DNA from 4 places in the Rhizobium sp. N324 genome. Region 4 is predicted to be linked to each of the others. Evidence: riboswitches for the same ligand, from Rfam matches in the RefSeq annotation. Region 4 holds a riboswitch; each other region holds the start of a gene.
What was found. Region 4 has a riboswitch for cobalamin ahead of cobU (bifunctional adenosylcobinamide kinase/adenosylcobinamide-phosphate guanylyltransferase). Riboswitches for the same ligand answer to the same signal wherever they lie in the genome.
Positions count from the first base shown of each region.

Region 1 (5,107 bases), 1.1 Mb from region 4:
CACCAGTTCCTTGATATCGTCGTGATCGGCGATCAGCGCCGGCAGCGCCTCGTAGCGGTTGAGGTGACCGCTGAGCGCGGAGACGGCAAGGCGCAGCGCAGTTCCCGCCTGCGCAGAGGCTTCCCCCATATAGGCGCGTGTCGCGATCGCGCTTCCATAGGTGAAGAAGGCGAAGATGATCAGCGGCACCACCAGCAAGGCCGCTATCGCACGATATCTCGAAGACAGATCCGGCTCCTCCCCTTTCCGCCTCCACTCCCCAGCGAGGCATACCCGACGGGCCGAGTCTAGCGCATCGGCCCGAAAATCGGAATCGATTTTCGGAAAACACGATGCGTAGATTCAAGATGTTAGAGCGTCCTTTGTGCGTCCGAAAGCATGCACGGCGCTCTCACAACACCGACAGTGATTTCCAAGCGCAGTCGAAACTTGACACCCGGCAAGCGCCGATATCCTATTGCCGCATCGCAAGGAACTCCATCATGAGTGATGACAAGACGCCCGCCGACAGCAAGCTCACCAGTTCCAAGCGTCGCTGGGCGGCAGAGGGCAAGTTCCTGACCGGCCGCCTCAGCCGCCCCGAAGCCGAGCGCCTGCCACCCGGCCAGCATCTCGTCAAAAACTGGCCGGTGCTCGATCTCGGCCAGCAGCCCGTCATCTCCACCGATAGCTGGCGTCTTGAAGTGCGCGGCCTCGTCGAAACGTCGCTCACCCTCACCTGGGCCGACTTCCAGGCGATCGAGCAGAGTACCAAGGTCAGCGATATCCACTGTGTGACCACCTGGTCGCGCTACGATAACAAATGGCAGGGTGTTTCCGCGCGCGACCTGCTCGATCTCGCCATGCCGAAGCCGGAAGCCGGTTACGTCATGCTGACGAGTTATGACGGCTATACCACCAACCTGCCGCTGGCGGATTTCGCCGCCGAGGATGCGATCCTTGTGACATCATGGGAAGGCCTGCCGCTGACGCCGGACCACGGCGGCCCGATGCGCCTCGTCGTGCCGCATCTTTATTTCTGGAAAAGCGCCAAATGGCTGCGCCGCATCGAACTGATGCCGGAGGACGAAGCCGGCTTCTGGGAAAAGAACGGCTATCATATGTATGGCGATCCGTGGCGCGAGCAGCGCTATTCCGATGATTGAGCCTTCGGCCGCAGAAAGCGGCCAAGCGCAAACACCGCCAGGGCGAACAGAGCGGCGAGCCCCGTCAGCGAGGCCATGCTGGCTAGGTGAAACGGCACTTTGCTCCAGCGTGGTTTGACGAGATCGGCGGTGTTGAACGCCTCGCCGCTGAACCGGCAGGTGATGAGCGCCAGGCTGCGCCGCACCATGTCGGCATCGACCGCGGAAACTATTTCACCAGCCGCAACGGCCTCCCGCGGCATCTCACGCATCGAAAGCAATACCGCCTTGGTCGCCGCCAGATAGGCATGGGCGCATTCGTTGAACGGGCTCTCCTCGTCACCAACGCTGCCCGGCACCCGCCCCCAAAGACAATAGGAATACTGGATTTGGACATAGTTGAGAATCCGCCGGAATGGCTCGTTCGTATCGACGGCTTGGGACGCCAGACCGATAATTCGGCCGCGATAGTCCGAAATCACCGCCATCTCGCCATGCGAAATTTCCGGGATATCGAGACCCGCCTGGCTGCCGCCGGTGCTGCGGCTATGAGCAAGGGCGTTTTCAGCAGGCATGCAAAAGAAGGCGGTGGCAAAGGCCGCCGACAGGATTGATATGGCTCTGCTGCTTTTCATGGTCGCCCGAAATCCTAAGGGCGCCGGCAAAACGGCGCCCCTCGATGCGTTCAGTGGAAGGCCCTCGCCGGCCGGCTCCGCTGCCCGTCCTTCACGGCAAGCCGCTTTTCCGCCAGCGCCCCGAAGGCAAGGCCAAGTGTTGCCCAGAGGATCGCATGCATGGCGAGCGTTGTCGTCCGAAAACGCCAGAGCACCATGGCCGAGAAGTTCTCCGGCACCTCGTTGATCGGCGGCAGCAGATAGAGCACGAGGCCCATGAAGACGAGATAGGCGATGCCGGCGATGATCGCGCCGTTCCAGAGGCCGAAACGCTGGGAGAGGCGGCGCGACAGAGCCACCGCGGCGATCAGGGCGGCGAGCGAAACGACGATCATCAGGAAGAACAGCTCAGTCCTGACGCCGATCGTTTCGGCATTGCCGACCGCCGGCGGGTTGGCCGGATATTTGAAAGCGGGAACGAGCACGATCGCCACGAAGGCGGCAAGGGCGATGACCGCCGAGGTGCCGCGCGCCGAAAGATTGCTGACGCGGCCGTGCACGAAAGCGACGACGAGCGCGAAAAGACCGCCGACGGCAACGGTGTAGGGCATGACGCCGGTGAAAAGACCGAGACCGGCCTGCGTGGCGCGGCTGACGATTTCAGGTTCGGTGGCTTGGCCGGCCGCCTGGGCGCTCGCCTCTTCAAAAGCGATCGCCGCATCGATCAGCGGCTCGCCGAAGACATGGGCGAACGCGAAGACAAGGAAGCCAGCAATCAGGCCCGCGAACATGCCGCGAAGCAGAAGGTTTCCAACCATGTGAGCAACTCCCCTAGAGCAATTCCAGGAAAAATGCGAAGCGGTTTTCCGTTCGGAATTGCATTAAAACAAAGCTTAGAGCGGTTCTGCTGAACCGCTCTAGTGGCAGGGGAAGCCGAGGAGGTGGCGGGCGTCATGCACGAATTCGTGCACATACATGCCGTTGAACAGCGCCGTCGCGCCTTCCTCGGTGCCGACAAAATAAATAGCGAGAAGCATCAGCAGGCCGCCGAAGATCGCCCAGGGCAGGATTTCTCCTACGGGGATCGGCGCCGGTGCCGCGACGGGCGCAAAAGTGGTGTCAGACATGTATTCCTCCGGGAATGACGCGTTCAGTCGAAAGAGTGCTTGTGCGGTAGGGTCTGACTTCCAGCGCGAAGAAGCTTCGACACGCTGGTCACAGCGGCGCGACCGTGCCGGATTTACACCGGCTTCCAAACCCGCAACAGCACGGTTATATCTGCACGCCGAAGAACCTGTCAACGAAACTTCACGAGCCGGCCAAGGGCTGTCCTACTGTATTCCCGGGAGATCAGAAGACCGTGAACACACGCCTTACCTGGATCTGCCATGGTGCAACGGCGGCGAGCCGCAAGGCTCTGTTTCCGATCGACGAACCGCTGGAAGCCAAGGCAACGGAGGAAGCCGGCAGGATGGCCGGCCTGCCCCGCGCCGATCGTATTGCCGTAAGCCCGGCTTTGCGTGCCCGCCAGACTGCCGACGCGCTCCGCCTTCAAGCCCGGATAGACCCGGTACTTGGCGATTGCGATCATGGCCGCTGGGCCGGCAAGTCGATCGCGACGGTAGAGGCCGAGGAGCCGGAGAACCTCATGGCCTGGATGACAAGTCCGGAAGCGGCCCCGCACGGAGGCGAGAGCCTTGTTGATCTTCGAACACGCGTCGCCAGCTGGATGGACAATGAATTCGCCCGCGGCGGCCATGTGATCGCCATCAGCCACGCCGCCATCATTCGGGCGGCGGTCACGCATGCGCTTCAGGCCCCGCCCTCCTCCTTTTGGCTCGTCGACATCGAGCCGCTCGCCGTCATTCGCATGACCAGCAACGGACGGCGCTGGTCTCTGCGCTTCCAGCATTAGCGATCTCTGATGCTTATCCAGCCTTACACAAGCAAATCGCGTCATCTCTATTGAACCCGGTTTCGCCGGGACTACTTCCTTGTCCCAAGGAGATGGAAGACATGACATATGATTGGAGTGGGGAGCGCACGCGTCGCCTGCGTTTGATGCGTGTCGCCACAATCACGGTTCTGGTCGGTCTCATAGTCAGCGTTCCGCTGTTGATGGTCACCGCCTGAAACACGAGAAAGGGCGAGCGATGCACCAGCACGCTCGCCTTCGTTCTTCCCGCCCCGCGCGCCGAGAAGCGCATTCGTCTCTCGACGGTGCAGCAACAGGCTGCCGTCTCCAATAATTCGCCTTCTGGTTTCAACGAACATTTCAGACTTTCATGATAGTTCGGCACAGGGTGGAGATGGAGAAGGCCATATGCCGGTGTTTTTCCAGAGCAGGGCCGGAAGGCAGTGCGTGTCGATCGTCGGGCTTGGGATAACTCTCTGGCTCCTCGGCGTGCTTTTGCAGCTCGACGACAGCCTTGTCTCCTTCATGACCGGTTTCGGCGAATATGGCGCCGACAAACTCGTTCTGGCGCTCGGCATCGCCGGCGCCATGAGCTTCATCTATTCGGTGCTGCGCATCGCCGACCTGCGCAAGGAAACGGAACTGCGCGCCGCGGCCCAGGCGAAGGCCGATTGGACCGCAACCCACGACCATCTGACCAAGCTGCCGAACCGCTACGCCTTCGAGCGCAAGATCCTCTCACGGCCGGTGAAGGACGACGAGGACCAGATCGAGGAGTGGGACCGCAACGTCACGCTCTTCTCCGTCGATCTCGACGGCTTCAAGAAAGTCAACGATCTCGTCGGCCACAAGGGCGGCGACATTCTGCTGATCGAGGTTGCCAGACGAATCTGCGCGCTCGGCAACGCCGATTGCGTCTACCGCTTCGGCGGCGACGAATTCATCATCGTTGCCTTTGCCCTGACCGCACAGCGCGAGGAGCGTTTTGCCAGACTGCTGATCCAGGCTGTCACCCGGCCGATCCATATCGACGGCTTTGCCGTCGAAGTCGGCGCCAGCGTCGGCTACGACCGCTGGACCGAGGGAGCCGAGCCGCTGGAAGATGCCGCCCATCGTGCCGACCTCGCCATGTACGAGGCAAAATCACGCGGCCCCAACCATTATTTCGCTTTCGAACCGGCCATGCAGGACAAGGTCACGGAACGCGCTGCGCTGGAAACCAGGCTGCGCGCCGCAATCGCCAACAAGGCGATCAAACCCTTCTATCAGCCGCTGATCGACCTGAAGACCGGTCAACTCTGCGGCTTCGAGGCCTTGGCGCGCTGGATCAGTGACGATGGCGTCAACATTCCGCCACCTGTTTTCATCGATATCGCCGAGGAAAACGGGATGATCACGGCCTTGTTCGGGGATCTGCTCGCCCAGGCCTGCAGCGACGCACTCACCTGGCCGGA
Region 1 covers NZ_CP013630.1:3,755,254-3,760,360, forward strand. Annotated here, with positions in the region: gene AMK05_RS18010 (sensor histidine kinase) at 1-192, opposite strand, end outside; gene AMK05_RS18015 (sulfite oxidase-like oxidoreductase) at 483-1,145, shown strand; gene AMK05_RS18020 (hypothetical protein) at 1,130-1,759, opposite strand; gene AMK05_RS18025 (CbtA family protein) at 1,810-2,556, opposite strand; gene AMK05_RS18030 (CbtB domain-containing protein) at 2,656-2,865, opposite strand; adenosylcobalamin (AdoCbl) riboswitch at 2,879-3,021, opposite strand; gene AMK05_RS18035 (histidine phosphatase family protein) at 3,099-3,653, shown strand; gene AMK05_RS18040 (putative bifunctional diguanylate cyclase/phosphodiesterase) at 4,062-5,107, shown strand, end outside.
Region 1: another riboswitch for cobalamin. It lies ahead of AMK05_RS18030 (CbtB domain-containing protein); the one in region 4 lies ahead of cobU (bifunctional adenosylcobinamide kinase/adenosylcobinamide-phosphate guanylyltransferase).

Region 2 (5,107 bases), 1.5 Mb from region 4:
CATGACCGCCGCCTTCAGCGCCACCCAATCGTCCTGCGTCGGAATATGGATTGCTGATTCGTCGAACAGCGCCTGCACTGTCTCGGTCACCGGCTTCCATTCCTTTTCGGTATATTTGTCGAAATAGTCGCCGGAGGCATATTTCGAATTTTCGAAGCCCTTGAAGCTTTGGCCTCGTTCGACCGCCAGCAGGTTAGAAGCGCGGATCGCGTGATAGGTCACCGTATAGAAATAGATATTGGTGAAATCGACGCCTTCCTCTGAGCCGTAGAAGATCCGCTCGCGGGCGAGATAGCCGTGCAGGTTCATCTGGCCGAGCCCGATCGCATGGCTCTCGTCATTGCCCTTCTCGATCGACGGAACAGAAGCGATATGGCTCATGTCGGAGACCGCCGTCAGCGCCCGGATCGAGGCCTCGATCGTCCTGCCGAAATCGGCGGAATCCATGGCCGCGGCGATATTCAGCGAGCCGAGATTGCAGGAAATATCCTTGCCGAGGTGCTTGTAGGAGAGGTCGTCGTTATATTCGCTCGCCTCGCTCACCTGCAGGATCTCCGAGCAGAGATTGCTCATGGAGATGCGACCCGCAACCGGGTTTGCCCGGTTCACCGTGTCCTCGAACATGATGTAGGGATAGCCGCTCTCGAACTGGATCTCGGCGATCACCTGGAAGAATTCACGCGCCTTGATCTTCTTCTTCGAGATGCGGGCATCCGCCACCATCTCGCGATACTTTTCCGTCACCGAAATCTCGGTGAAGGGCAGGCCGTAGACGCGCTCTACGTCATAGGGCGAGAACAGGTACATGTCCTCGTTGTTCCTCGCGAGTTCGAAGGTGATGTCGGGCACGACGACACCGAGCGACAGCGTCTTGATGCGGATCTTCTCGTCGGCATTCTCGCGCTTGGTGTCGAGGAAGCGCATGATATCGGGGTGATGGGCGTTGAGATAGACGGCGCCCGCCCCCTGGCGTGCACCGAGCTGGTTGGCATAGGAGAACGAGTCTTCGAGCAGCTTCATGACGGGGATGATGCCCGACGACTGGTTCTCGATCTGCTTGATCGGCGCGCCGGCCTCACGGATATTCGTCAGCGACAGCGCCACGCCGCCGCCACGCTTCGACAATTGCAGCGCCGAATTGATCGACCGGCCGATCGATTCCATATTGTCCTCGACCCGCAGCAGGAAGCAGGAAACGAGTTCGCCACGCTGCTTCTTGCCGGCATTGAGGAAGGTCGGCGTTGCCGGCTGGAAACGGCCGGAAATGATTTCGTCGACCATGTCGCGGGCAAGCGCCTCGTCGCCACGCGCCAGGGTCAGCGCCACCATGCAGATGCGATCCTCGTAGCGCTCGAGATAGCGCTTTCCGTCGAAGGTCTTCAGCGTATAGCTGGTGTAATATTTGAAGGCGCCGAGGAAGGTCGGGAAGCGGAACTTCCTGGCATAGGCGTGGTCGAACAGGTCGCGGACGAAATTGAAGGAATACTGGTCGAGCACCTCCTGCTCGTAATAGCCCTCGGTCACGAGGTAATCGAGCTTTTCCCTCAGATTGTGAAAGAACACGGTGTTCTGGTTCACATGCTGCAGAAAATACTGCTTGGCCGCCAAGCGGTCCTTGTCGAGCTGGATCCGTCCCTCATCGTCATAGAGGTTCAGCATGGCGTTCAGCGCGTGATAATCGAGCGCTTCCGCCGCTTTCAAAGGGCGTTCGCCGGTGGGATGAGCAAAAGTGTTATGCGGTTTTGCGCCCGCATCCCGCGTCAGAGTTGTTCCCGTGTCCAAAACCGTTCCATTCCGTGTTTGACGTTGGCGACATCCTCCTCCGTGCCCATGAGCTCGAACCTGTAGAGGTAAGGCACCTGGCATTTGCGCGAGATCACGTCGCCGGCGAGCCCGTATGTCTCGCCGAAATTGCTGTTGCCCGCGGCAATCACGCCGCGGAGGAGTCCACGGTTCTCCGCATCGTTCAGGAAACGGATCACCTGTTTGGGAACGGCGCCCTTGCCGTCGCCGCCGCTATAGGTCGGCACAACAAGCACGAAGGGTTCGCGGATAGGGAATGCGTCCGCACCGCCCGCCGGAATGCGCGCCGCGCGCAATCCAAGCCTGGCGACAAAGCGATGGGTATTGCCGGATCGGCTGGAATAATAAACGATCAGCCCCATCGCCTTTTCCCTCGGGTCAGGAGAGCGCGCTGATCATGTCGGGACGGAAACCCGCCCAATGCCGCTCACCGGCGATGACGACGGGGGCCTGCATGTAGCCGAGGCTGCGGACGCGATCGAGCGCTTCGGCATCCTGCGAGATATCGACGATGTCGTAATCGACGCCCAGACGGTCGAGGGCGCGATAGGTGGCGGTGCATTGGACGCAGGCGGGTTTGCTGTAGACGGTAACGCTCATCATGTTCCTCGTGATGTCAAAGAATTCAGGACGCAATACTGGGATCGGGCGCCTTGCGACGTCCGGGGCAACGTTTTGATGGTGATCTGGCAAAGTCGGCGCTTTAAACGCCTGATACGATCCCTTTCGGGATTTGCGCGGGCGGCGGCCTTGATATTCTGGACATGACTTCAACCCCGAAGTGCTCATGCGGACGTTCGGGGCAGCGCAACAGGCGCGGATCATTCCGCTTTCATGCACGCGACCTTCCGGACACCCCGCCGGTGGACATCTAGTTCAAGGCAGGTCTCCTGGCTCGCGGGTCGAAGCACCCTGCCCCAGCCTTCCCGAGGCATCATGCCTCAGTGACCTGAAATCGGACAGTTGCTCGCCGCTCACAGTTGCGGGGGCAGCTCCGGCCTTGTTGCGCCGTTATGGCGAAACGCACCGTATTCCCGTCTTAGCCTGCGATCCTGACGAATCGAAGGAACCTTGAACACTAGATATAGTATCTGAATCCAAAATCGCGTCAACGGGTGGTTTGCACATCTCGTTACGGCAGGTTTGAAATCACTGCGTTCCTGTGAAAAACATGGATAATAAAGGCTTAAACAAAACGAACTGCGGAGAAGGCCGTGATGAGCAGGGCAGCCTGGTCGGCTCCCAGGCTGCTGACAAACCACGGCCAAACCCGTGACGTCATCCTCGGCCTTGTGCCGAGGATCTACGGACGATCAATTAAGTATTTGAAAATAAATGTTTTCCTGTCAGGAAATTGCCGTGGTTAAATGCTCGGCACAAGGCCGAGCATGACGGAGGAGACTTTGTCGGCAAACCGAAAGCCGGCCTGACTGAGGATCGGCTCCGCTGTTTTCGCTTCTCGATCAGGCCCGAACCGGCAGCAGTCTTCACGCCGCCCCCGGAAAAACATTCATCCCTTTACGCGAAGCAATCGCAGCGCGTTGATCGTCACCAGCACGGTAGCGCCGGTATCGGCGAGGATCGCCGGCCAGAGGCCGGTGATGCCGGCAATGGTCGTCACCAGGAACACCGCCTTCAGACCGAGCGCGATGGTGATATTCTCTAGGATATTTCGCATCGTCCGTTTCGACAGTTCGATCATCCGCGCCACGTCGCCGACGCGGCCGTGCAGCACGGCGGCGTCCGCGGTCTCCAGCGCCACATCGGTGCCGCCGCCCATGGCGATGCCGATATCGGCGGCGGCCAGCGCCGGCGCGTCGTTGATGCCGTCGCCGACCTTGGCGACGATGAATCCCTGACGCTTCAATTCGCCGACGACCCGCTGCTTGTCCTCGGGCATCATCTCGCCGCGCCAGTCGATGCCGAGCATGCCGGCAACGGCGGCCGCCGTTCGTTTGTTGTCGCCGGTCAGCATCATCGCCTTGACGCCGGCCGAGCGGAGCGAGGAAAGCCCGGCCTCGGCATCCTCGCGCGGTTCATCGCGCATGGCGATCAGGCCGGCTGCCGCGCCATTGACGAGCAGCACCGACACGCTCTTGCCCTCGTCGTTCAATGCGGTAATGCGTGCATCCTTGTCGCCATCGAGTGCTTCGCGCTCGCGAGCAGCGGATGGCGACAGCAGATCGAGCGTCTCACCGCCGACTTTGCCGCTGACACCCTTGCCCGGCAACGCTTCCAGTTCGAAAGCCGGCGGCACGGGAACACCGTCCGCCCTGGCGCGGTTGAGGATCGCCAGCGCCAGGGGATGGCTGGAGCCCTGCTCCAGCACCGCCGCGCGCGACAAGACCTGCGCCTCGCTCAATCCGAAGGAAACGAGATCGGTGACCTGCGGCTTGCCTTCCGTCAGCGTGCCTGTCTTGTCGAAGGCGACCATCGTCACCTTGCCGAGCGTTTCCAACACCGCGCCGCCCTTCATCAGCAGCCCCCGCCGGGCGCCTGCTGAAAGCGAGGCCGCAATCGCCGCCGGCGTCGAGATGACAAGCGCGCAAGGGCAACCGATCAGCAGAATGGCAAGGCCCTTATAGATCCATTCGCTCCACGAGCCGCCAAAAAGGAGCGGCGGAACGACCGCCACCAGGGCTGCGACCAGCACCACGCCGGGCGTGTAGTAACGCGAGAACCGATCGATGAAACGTTCCGTCGGCGCCTTCGATTCCTGCGCCTCTTCCACCAGCTTGACGACGCGGGCGATGGTATTGTCGGCAGCCGCCGCCGTGACGCGAACCCTAAGCACGACATCGCCATTGACCGTGCCGGCAAAGACGGCGGCATCGACACCCTTGCGCACCGGCGTGCTCTCGCCCGTCACCGGCGCCTCGTCGATCGCGCTCTCGCCCGAGACGATGATGCCATCCGCCGAGATGCGATCGCCCGGGCGCACCATGATGATCGCGCCGACGGCAAGGCTTTCCGCCGGCACCTCCCGCGCCAGGCCATTGTCTTCGAGCAAGGCATTCTTCGGCACCAGCGTCGTCAGCGACTGGATGCTTTCGCGCGCCTTGCCGGCCGCCACCCCCTCCAGCAGTTCGCCGACGAGGAACAGGAACACGACGGTCGCCGCCTCCTCGCCGGCATTGATGATGACGGCGCCGACGGCAGCAATCGTCATCAGCATCTCGATCGAAAAAGGCGTGCCTGATAGAGCCGCCATGACGGCGCGCCGCGCGATCGGCACCAGGCCGACCAGCATGGCGACGATGAAGGCATAGGACGCGATCGAAGGCACGAGATGGCCGATGGCATA
Region 2 covers NZ_CP013630.1:4,156,887-4,161,993, forward strand. Annotated here, with positions in the region: gene nrdE (class 1b ribonucleoside-diphosphate reductase subunit alpha) at 1-1,782, opposite strand, end outside; gene nrdI (class Ib ribonucleoside-diphosphate reductase assembly flavoprotein NrdI) at 1,761-2,165, opposite strand; gene nrdH (glutaredoxin-like protein NrdH) at 2,182-2,403, opposite strand; cobalamin riboswitch at 2,667-2,892, opposite strand; gene AMK05_RS20015 (heavy metal translocating P-type ATPase) at 3,314-5,107, opposite strand, start outside.
Region 2: another riboswitch for cobalamin. It lies ahead of nrdH (glutaredoxin-like protein NrdH); the one in region 4 lies ahead of cobU (bifunctional adenosylcobinamide kinase/adenosylcobinamide-phosphate guanylyltransferase).

Region 3 (5,107 bases), 140 kb from region 4:
AGCGACCAGTCGCGTCTGGGCTCGTCGTGAATAAGGGAGAGACAGCGCGACAGCGCCGGGTCGGCGAGCGCTGCCAGCCAGCCGACCGATCGCGGTTCGGCCACCATGATCTGATGGCGCAGAATTTCGATGAAGATGATTTCGGTCAGCCGCGGCAGCATCGAGACGCCGCCGGCGCGCGGCCGATCGACCTCGTCGACCATCTGGCGGATGGTGGCGCGCAGCCAGTCGCCATCATTGGCGGCTCGGGTCCTGACATGGATCAGCCTGGGCAACGCCTGGCGCAGCGGCGCAAAGCTGAGCCCCTCCCACTGCAGATAGCCGCAGAGCAGCCGTACCCCCTGCACCGCCTCGCCATAACGAAGCACGGGGATTTCGCGCCACGGCTTTTGCGGCAGGTCGCGGGTCGGCAGCACCAGCATGCCGTCGCTTCCGGCGCCGAGTTGATGCCCGGTGCCAAAGGGAAAGACCAGCACGTCGCCCGTCTCGAGATCGGTCGCTTCACCTTCGGTTTTCAGCCAGCAATTGCCGGCGACGACAATGTGAAACGGCATCGTGCCCGAGGCCTTCGCCGAAAGGCCTGCCAGCGACGGTGCAGCGTCGGTCTGCCAGTCGCCAGTCGGCATGAAGCAAAACTGCAGCGATCCGGACAGGCGGATCGTCGACAGCAGCGCCGACAGCACGTCGTCGCGCGCGACACCCGCCGCGTCTGGATTTTCGGACAAGGCTTCACGCATTCCGGCCAAATACGCGCCCCGCGCATCCTCCTATCGTGAACAGGTCACTGCAACAGGGAGAATACTATGCAAACGCCAAGCGACAAACTGGTCGTGCTCGTCACCAAGGGGATAGAATCCGAACTGTCCTCCGTCGCCTTCACTATTGCCAATGGCGGCATCACCGCCGGGCTGAAGGTCTCGGTGTTCCTCACCAGCACCGGGATCGACCTTGTGCGCAAGGGCGGTCAGCGCATGACGCATATACCGCCGCTCGATCCGCTGTCGACGCTTATCGAGAATTTCCAGCAGCGCGGCGGCACGATCTGGGCTTGCCCGCCCTGCGTCACCGCACGCGGTTATACGCAGGAAGACATGCTCGACGGCGTCGTTATCGTCGGCGCCAGCGCCATGCATGCCGAGATCAAACAGGGCGCAGCGACGCTATCGTTTTAACGGGCTGCACTCGCCGGGCGAGGATCGTCTTGCGTCTGTATTTGCCGACCCGAGGCAGGCGCGAAGAAGTGTGTAGCGACTATTCTTGCGCTCGGCGATATAGTCGTGAGATTGTATCGATATACGTGCGATGCTGCATGATGCAGGCGGCGCGGGGGCTTCGATGATATCCGTGAGGGTCAATGAACTGATATCGGTGGCGGGGCAGCCCGATGCCGCCGGCTTTGCCGCATTTGCGGCAGGCGGCTTTGCCGGCGTCATCAACGCCCGGCCGGATGGCGAGGAGCCGGGGCAGCCCGGCAATGCGGCGGAAAAGGCGTCCGCCGCCGCCGCGGGGCTCGACTACAGCTTCGTGCCGGTGAAAGGGGCCGAGATCACCGAGGCCGATATCCGCGCCTTCCAGACGGCGATGACGCAGGTGAAGGGGCCGGTCGTCGCTCATTGCAAGAGCGGCACGCGGGCGCTGACGCTCTATGTGCTGGGAGAGGTGCTCGACGGGCGGATGCCGCCGGGGGATGTCGAGGCCTTCGGTCAAAACCTCGGCTTCGATCTTGCCGGCGCGCGCCGCTGGCTGGAAAAGCGGGCAGGGCAGGCGGCTGAGGTGAAGGCCTTCTTCGAGCCGCGCACTTGCAGTGTGCAATATGTCGTCGCCGACCCGGTGACGAAACGTTGCGCCATCATCGACCCGGTGCTCGATTTCGACGAGATGTCGGGCGCGACCGGAACGGCCAATGCCGACGCCATCCTCGCGCATATCGACAGCGAAGGGTTGACGGTCGAGTGGATCCTCGACACGCATCCGCATGCCGACCATTTCTCCGCCGCGCACTATCTCAAAGGAAAGACCGGCGCGCCGACGGCGATCGGCGCCCATGTCACCGACGTGCAGGTGCTCTGGAAGGAGATCTACAACTGGCCGGCACTCGAAACCGACGGCTCGCAATGGGACCGGATGTTTACCGATGGCGACACGTTCGAGATCGGCGGGCTCAAAGCCCGAGTGATGTTCTCGCCCGGCCATACCCTTGCCTCGGTGACCTATGTGATCGGTGACGCCGCCTTCGTGCATGACACGGTATTCACGCCGGATTCGGGCACGGCGCGCACCGATTTTCCCGGCGGCAGCGCCAGCGCCCTCTGGCACTCGATCCAGGCCATCCTGTCGCTGCCCGAGGAGACCCGGCTCTTTTCCGGCCACGACTATCAACCCGGCGGCCGTCACCCGCGCTGGGAAAGCACGGTAGCCGCCCAGAAGCGCGCCAATCTGCATATATCAGGCATCGACGAGGCCGGCTTCGTGGCGCTGCGCCAGGCGCGCGACCGCACGCTGCCGAAACCGAAGCTGATGCTGCACGCATTGCAGGTCAACATCCGCGGCGGGCGGCTGCCCGAGCCGGAGGCGAACGGGCGGCGGTATCTGAAGATACCGCTGGATGCGTTGTAGGAACGGAGCAGCGTTGCGGTGCGTGCTTCGAGGCTTCGCCCTCTCGGCTGCGCGCCTCAGCATAAGGAAGATCGGAGGGTGCCGCACCCACGACGGCGGGAACGGGAGGATCTTGTGTCGACGCTCAAGAGAGCCTCATCTTGAGGTGCGGAAGCCGAAGGCTGAAGCCTCGAAAGGCGAGGCGGGTGCTCCATTCGCAGAGCGGGATGCGTTTTTGGCAAGGAGCAGCGTTGCGGCGTGCTTCGAGGCTTCGCCCTTTCGGGCTGCGCAGCTCAGCATGAGGGAGGTTGCTGGATGCCGCGCCCACGACAGTGGGAATGGGAGGATGCTTAAGAGAGCCCCATCCTGGGGATGAGGATGCTGGCATTATACCGGCCGACAGCGCTCCGACGGTGCGTCTCCATTTTTCGCCCACCAGACCCAATCCTCCGCAATAATCATTGACGTCGTGCGGGCAGGCGACGTAACTGGGGGCGACGGTTCCCTGAAGATGACTCCAAGGGGATTAATAGGGAACGCGGTGAGGACGACCCAGTAAGGGACCGAGACCGTGGCTGCCCCCGCAACTGTAAGCGGATTGTCGATCATCTCAGGTGTGGCCAGCGATCGGTCATTTCTGAAGGGCTTATGGCCCGGCCACTGCGAGATATCGCGGGAAGGCGGATGACGCGACTTATATCCGCGAGCCAGGAGACCTGCCGTCAATCACGATCCAATCAACCGGGCGGGGATGCCCGGACAAGGAACAGACATGATTGACCTTCTGAACCTTCGCCGAATTTCGGCATGCATCCGTCTCGATTGGGCCTCCTGCGGTTAGTGCACGTGTCAGCGTGCCTTCGGCCGCGCGTGCGGCATAACCGTGCCTTTTCCTTCAATCGAGGTTTTCATGCGCCAGATTCTCGCCACCATGACATTTGCCTTCGGGCTGATCGGCCTTGCGGCACCGAGCCTTGCCGCCACCCAATATCCTTTGACCATCGCCAATTGCGGTGAGCAGGTGACCTTCCAGAAGGCGCCGTCGAAGATCGTTTCGATCGGCCAGGGCATGACCGAAATTCTTTTCTCGCTCGGCCTTGCCGACAAGATCGCCGGCACGGCCGTCTGGGTCGGTCCCGTGCTGCCGCGATATGCCGAAGCCAACAGCAGGATAAAGCGTCTCGCCGACAATGATCCGAGCTTCGAATCCGTCGTCGGGCAGGAGCCAGACCTGGTGGCGGCCGAGTTCGAATGGCATGTCGGTGCGCAAGGCTCGGTCGGCAAGCGGGAGCAGTTCCAGGATCTCGGGATCAATACCTATCTTTCGCCGGCCGATTGCGTCGCTAAGGTCAACACCGATGGCGGCGACGGCGTGCGTGGGGAGTTGTTCACGATGGAACTGATCTATCGCGAAATCGCCGAGCTCTCTGAAATTTTCGACGTGAAGGCGCGCGGCGATGCGCTGATCGCTGAATTGAAGACGCGCGAGGCCGATGCCGTCGCCTCGATAGCGGGCGCATCCGGCAAGAACCTGCCGGTCGTCTTCTGGTTCTCCAGCAAAGAGGTCAATGGTGACGCCTTCATCGCCGGCAAGAACAGTGCTCCGGCCTATATACTGAAGACGATCGGCGCGAAAAACGTCGTCACCACCGAGGAGGAATGGCCGCTGGTCGGCTGGGAAACCATCGCGCAGGCGAACCCCGCCGTCATCGTGCTCGCGACCATGGATCGGCGCCGCTACGCCGCCGACGATCCCAAGGTGAAGATCGATTTCCTCGAGAACGATCCTGTCACCAAGGAACTGGATGCGGTCAAGAACAGGCACTTCGTGATGATGGATGCGCAATCGATGAACCCGACGATCCGCACGATCGACGGCATCGAGACATTGGCGGAGGGCATCAAGTCCTTCGGCCTGTCGCAGTGAAGGCAATGTCGGCCAGGCGGCAGGGATGGTGGGCGCTTGGCGCGCTCACCATTGCTGCCTTTCTCCTTCTTGGGCTGATGATCAGCGTTGCGGTTTCGATCGGCGAGATCGCGATCCCGCTGGCGACGACGGCGGAGGCGGTCTCCAACCGGCTGTTCGGCACGCAATTCGAACTCAGCCGCATTCACCAGGGCATCGTCTGGGATTATCGGCTGAGCCGGGCGCTCGTCGCGGCCAGCGCCGGCGCGTCGCTCTCGCTCTGCGGCGCCGTGCTGCAGGCGCTGCTGCGCAATCCGCTGGCCGAACCCTATGTGCTCGGCATCTCCGCCGGCGCCTCGACGGGAGCGGTCTGCGTGATGATCCTCGGCTTCGGCTACGGTGTTCTCGGCCTGTCGAGCGGCGCCTTCATCGGCGCGGTCGTCGCCTTTCTGCTGGTCGGCTTCCTGGCGACGGGGGCAGGGGGAACAGGCGAGCGCATCATCCTGTGCGGCGTCGCCGGCTCGCAGCTCTTCAATGCGCTGACCTCCTACATCGTGACGACCTCGGCGAATGCTGAGCAGGCGCGCGGCATCCTGTTCTGGCTTC
Region 3 covers NZ_CP013630.1:2,804,326-2,809,432, reverse strand. Annotated here, with positions in the region: gene AMK05_RS13585 (AraC family transcriptional regulator) at 1-737, opposite strand, end outside; gene AMK05_RS13580 (DsrE family protein) at 804-1,172, shown strand; gene blh (bifunctional sulfur transferase/dioxygenase Blh) at 1,336-2,616, shown strand; cobalamin riboswitch at 3,077-3,333, shown strand; gene AMK05_RS13570 (ABC transporter substrate-binding protein) at 3,506-4,522, shown strand; gene AMK05_RS13565 (FecCD family ABC transporter permease) at 4,528-5,107, shown strand, end outside.
Region 3: another riboswitch for cobalamin. It lies ahead of AMK05_RS13570 (ABC transporter substrate-binding protein); the one in region 4 lies ahead of cobU (bifunctional adenosylcobinamide kinase/adenosylcobinamide-phosphate guanylyltransferase).

Region 4 (5,107 bases):
TGGGCGGCTGCGATTGCCGCCAACTCGCTGTCGGCGGCCGACAGGCACAGGATATCGCCCGGCGTCTGGCCGAGGTCGATCGCCTCCTCGCCGTCGCTGATCGTTCCCTGCTGGGCCAGAAGCAGATGCATCCGTTTATACCAGCGCCTCGATCGCCATCCGCACAGCAGCCTCATCCATCTCATGCAGGCCGATGACGACGAGACGTGTGCCGCGCTGTTCCCCAGGCGTCCAGGCGCGATCGAAATAGTGGTCGATGCGGCTGCCGACGGCCTGGAGTTGCAGGCGCATCGGCTTGCCGGCAACGTCGACGAAGCCCTTGAGGCGCAGCACGTCATGGGTTGATATGATGCTCTTCAGCGCCTCGACGAAACTGGCAATATCGGCGACCGGGCCGAGATCGACGACGAAGCTATCGAATTCGTCATGATCGTGCGGTGTGCCGTCCTCATGCTCGAGTTCGTGATGCGACTTGCGATTGGCGATATCGTCCTGCGTGCCGATGCCGAGACCGAGCAGGATGCCGGCCGGCACCTCGCCGTTCCTCGCCTCGATCATTGCCGGCTTGCGTGCAGTGCGGGAAGCGACCTCGTCGCGCACCCGGCTAAGACCGGCCACGTCGATCAGGTCGGTCTTGTTGAGCACGATCAGATCGGCGCAGGTGAGCTGATCCTCGAACAGCTCCTCGATCGGGCTCTCGTGATCGAGCGATTCATCCTCACTCCGCGCTGCCTCGACAGCATCGTGGTCGTCGGCGAAGCGGCCGGCGGCGACGGCGGCGCTGTCGACCACCGTGATGACGCCATCGACGGTGACCTGGGTGCGGATGTCAGGCCAGTTGAAGGCCGCGACCAGCGGCTGCGGCAAAGCAAGGCCGGAGGTTTCGATGACGATATGGTCGGGCCGCTGTTCCCGTTCCAGGAGCTTTGTCATCGTTGGGATGAAGTCGTCGGCAACTGTGCAGCAGATGCAGCCATTGGTCAGCTCGATGATATCGTCCTCGCTGCAGTTTTCTGCGCCGCAGCCCCTCAGCACCTCGCCGTCGACGCCGAGATCGCCGAACTCGTTGATGATCAGCGCGATCTTCTTGCCGCCGGCATTGGTGAGCAGATTGCGGATCATCGTCGTCTTGCCGGCGCCAAGGAAACCGGTGATGACGGTTGCGGGAATTTTCTGCTGGTTCATGGATTTAACCCTTCATTTTCAGCGGCAATCCTGCCGCGATGAAATAGACTCCGGCGGCCTTTGCCGCGATCATCTGGTGGAGACGGCCGGCATGATCGCGAAAATCCCGCGCCATGCGATTGTCGGGCACGATGCCGAGGCCGACCTCGTTGGAAACGAAAACGAGCCGCGCCTTCGCGTCAGGCAGGAAATCAGCGAGCGCCGTAAACTCCGCGGTCATATCCCGCTCCTCCATCATCAGATTGGTGGCCCAGAGCGTCAGGCAGTCGATCAGCACGATACGCCCCTCGCCGTCGATGGCGGCAAGCTTGCCAACGAGATCGAGCGGCTCCTCATGCGTCGTCCAGGAGAGGCCGCGATCGGTCCTGTGCTGGGCAATGCGCGCCTGCATCTCGTCGTCCCAGGCCCGGCCGGTCGCGAGATAGTGGCGGTCGAGGCCGGTTGAAACGACAAGGTTTTCGGCAAAGCGGGATTTGCCGGAGCGTGCGCCGCCGAGGATAAAGGTGGTGTTGGTCGAAGCGATCGTCATACGCAAGCGCTCCCGCTAGAGAGGGCGCGGCGGCGCCACATCCCTCTTCTCCCCAGCGGGGAGAAGGTGCCGGCAGGCGGTTGAGGGGGTGAGCGGCGAAGCCGCGAATGCACTGAGCACAAGCGAAGGGCAAAATGACGGAGGCGCCGTGCGGCCCCCTCTTCGGGCCACCTTCTCCCCGCGGGGGAGAAGGGGAAATCCATACGCACCACACAAGGCAGCGCCGAATTCAATCGTTCAGCCAAAACAACCTCCGTGCTGGCAGCGGGTCTCTTGCCCAGGGTTGGGCTTCTCGCCCGGCACGAATGGCAGGTCTCCTGGCTCGCGGTTGTCGGCCGCAATCGGGGCAGACCGGAAACCGGTCGCCCCTGATCGTGCCGGCGGATCTGCCTCGCCTTCCCGGCCGCATCGGTGAAGAGGTGGACGATTCGTAGAAATAGAGGCGTCCGACCCCGGTTGATCACAATGCATGTCCAGTGGCTTTTCCGGCATGTCGCCCGCCCTGCCCGCCTGCACCATTGCAGACTGCCGGCCGGAAGGGCTGGATGCCGGATGGAAGACCCTGACCGCTCTACAGTCGCGGGGTCGGCTGTGATGAAGGCGCCCGGTTTGGGTCCGCCCCGTCACATTCCCTTTTCATCCGGAAAGGCATAACACCGATCCGGAACCATCCGTTATATCCGAGGATGGTCAGATGACCATCCTCGTGGGATGGCCAAACGACCATCCGTTGAGGGATGGTTAGGCAAGCCTGGGGATGGAGTCAACGGCCTTGGTGTGACTGCGAAGCTGGCCGGCCGAAAGAGGGTGTCGCATAAAAACGACTTATTCTAGCTAGAAAGTCTTCTTAGATCAGTAGCTTACGTCATAAAAATTTAGCCCGACCGCCGGGTTTTTGCCGCAATTCCATCGCAAGCGGACAGCACCCCCGCCCTTGACCGGGCCTCTCTCCGCCTAGTTGTCTAGCCATGCTTATGAAATTGGATCGGCGCCGTTTCCGTGCGCTGCGTGTCTTCTTCGACCCGGGGCGGCTGCGCGCTCTGACTCGCCGCAGCGAAGTCGGCCTGTCGCTGGCGGGCGCCGTCGTCGGCATCGCCTCAGGGCTTGCGGTCACCGGCATGAGCTACGTTTCGAATGAGCTGCACCAGCTGGTCTTCGGCATACCGGACAGCGAAAGGCTGAGCTCGTCGGTGATCGACGACAAGCTGCTGCTGCTCTCCGCCCCCGTCATCGGCGGCATTCTGCTCGGGCTGTTGCTCTTCATTTTGGCCAAGCGCCGCAAGAAACCGATGGTCGACCCGATCGAGGCCAATGCGCTGCATGGCGGCCGCCTGTCCTTGACCGACAGCATCATCGTCGCTGTGCAGAACCTGATCTCCAACGGCTTCGGCGCCTCCGTCGGCCTGGAGGCCGGCTACACCCAGCTTGCCGCCGGCCTCGCCTCGAAATTCGGCCTGAAACTGCAGCTCCGCCGCTCGGATCTGCGCATCCTCGTCGGCTGCGGCGCAGCCGGTGCCATCGCCGCCGCCTTCAACGCGCCGCTGACCGGCGCCTTCTATGCTTTCGAGCTGATCATCGGTACCTATACGATCGTGTCGCTGACCCCTGTGGTCGTCTCGGCCCTCGTTTCCACTTTGATCGCAAGGCTGCTGGCCGAAGGCGATTTCACCATCGATATCGGCAGCTTCGGCGCGGTCGTGCCGGCCGATTATATCCCGGCGCTGCTGCTTGGCGCCTGCTGCGCCGGCGTCGGTATCCTGATCATGCAGGGCGTCTCCTTCGTCGAAGAACTGGCACGCAAGAGCTCGATCGCCCCGCCCTTCCGTCCCGCCCTCGGCGGTATCATCGTCGGGCTGCTGGCGATGATCTCGCCGCAGGTGCTGTCGGCCGGCCACGGCGCGCTGCATCTCAACCTTTCCCGCGACGTGGCCATCCCGGCGCTGGTCGGCCTCCTCCTGTTGAAATCCTTGGCCTCGGCGATCTCGATCGGCTCGGGCTTCAGGGGCGGCCTGTTCTTCGCCTCGCTGTTCATGGGCGCCCTGCTCGGCAAGCTCTTTGCCTATTGCGGTCCCTATTTCGCTGATGCGACGCTGACGCCGGTCATCTATGCCGTGGTCGGCATGAGTTCGCTTGCCGTCGCCGTCATCGGCGGGCCGCTGACGATGACGTTCCTGGCGCTCGAAATTACCGGCGACTTCCCGATCACGGCGCTGGTGCTCGCCGCCGTCATCACCTCCTCGCTCGTCGTGCGCTCGACCTTCGGCTACTCCTTCGCCACATGGCGCTTCCATCTGCGCGGCGAAAGCATCCGCAGCGCCCATGACGTCGGCTGGATCCGCAACCTGACGGTGGACAAGCTGATGCGCGCCGACGTCAAAACGGCAAGAGCGGGCATTTCGCTGGAGGAATTCAAGCAGGCCTTCCCGATCGGCTCGACCCAGCGTGTCATCCTCGTCGAGGAGAGCGACAAATATGCCGGCCTCGTGCTGGTGCCGGAGATCTACGCCAATCCGACTGACACCCAGGACGAGGGCAAGACGCTGGCCGACTTCATCCACTATCGCAACGATTTCCTGCAGCCGCAGATGAATGCCCGCCAGGCGGCGGCGATCTTCGACAAGAGCGAAAGCGAAGCACTCGCCGTCGTCAACAACCTGATCGAACGGAAGGTGGTCGGCCAGCTCAGCGAAAGTTATACGCTGCGCCGTTACAGCGAAGAACTCGACCGCCGCCGCCGAGAGGTCTCGGGCGAGATCTGACCCATCGCTTGCGTTGCCCCGGCGTCGGCGATCTTGAAGACGTCAGCCCGCTTCGAAACCCCGCGCAATTCGAAGGATCCGAGATACTCGCAATCCACGGCACAGGTCGTCGCGAAGCTCTCCGACAGCAACAGGTGCTGCTCAAGCGTGCCGCAGAGCTTTTCCAGCCGCGACGCTTCGTTGACGGCCCTGCCGATCACCGTGAAGTCGAGCCTGCCGTGGGCGCCGACATTTCCGTAGAAAACCTCGCCGAGATGCAGCACGACATCGATGCCGATATCGGGACCTCCGTTGCGCGTCCGCTCGCGATTGAGCTCTTCGTTGGCCCTCAGCAGATTCTGGGCGGAGGCCAAAGCCGCCTTGCACGCCTTTTGCGGGTCCTCAGCCTCGGTCGGAAAGATCGCCAGCACGCTGTCGCCCATGAACTTCAGGATCTCACCGGAATTTTCCTCGACATGCCGGTCGATCAGCTCGAAATGCTCGTTGAGAAACCCGACGATCTCGCCGGGCTGATAGACCTCGGTCAAGGCCGTGAAATTGCGAAGGTCGGCCAGCAGGATGGCGGCATCGATGGAACCGCCCATTCCCCTGCGGGTTTCGCCGGCCAGGATGCGCGCGCTCGTCCTGGCGCCGG
Region 4 covers NZ_CP013630.1:2,665,781-2,670,887, forward strand. Annotated here, with positions in the region: gene cobN (cobaltochelatase subunit CobN) at 1-131, opposite strand, end outside; gene cobW (cobalamin biosynthesis protein CobW) at 136-1,185, opposite strand; gene cobU (bifunctional adenosylcobinamide kinase/adenosylcobinamide-phosphate guanylyltransferase) at 1,190-1,714, opposite strand; cobalamin riboswitch at 2,005-2,401, opposite strand; gene AMK05_RS12865 (chloride channel protein) at 2,683-4,473, shown strand; gene AMK05_RS12870 (adenylate/guanylate cyclase domain-containing protein) at 4,422-5,107, opposite strand, start outside.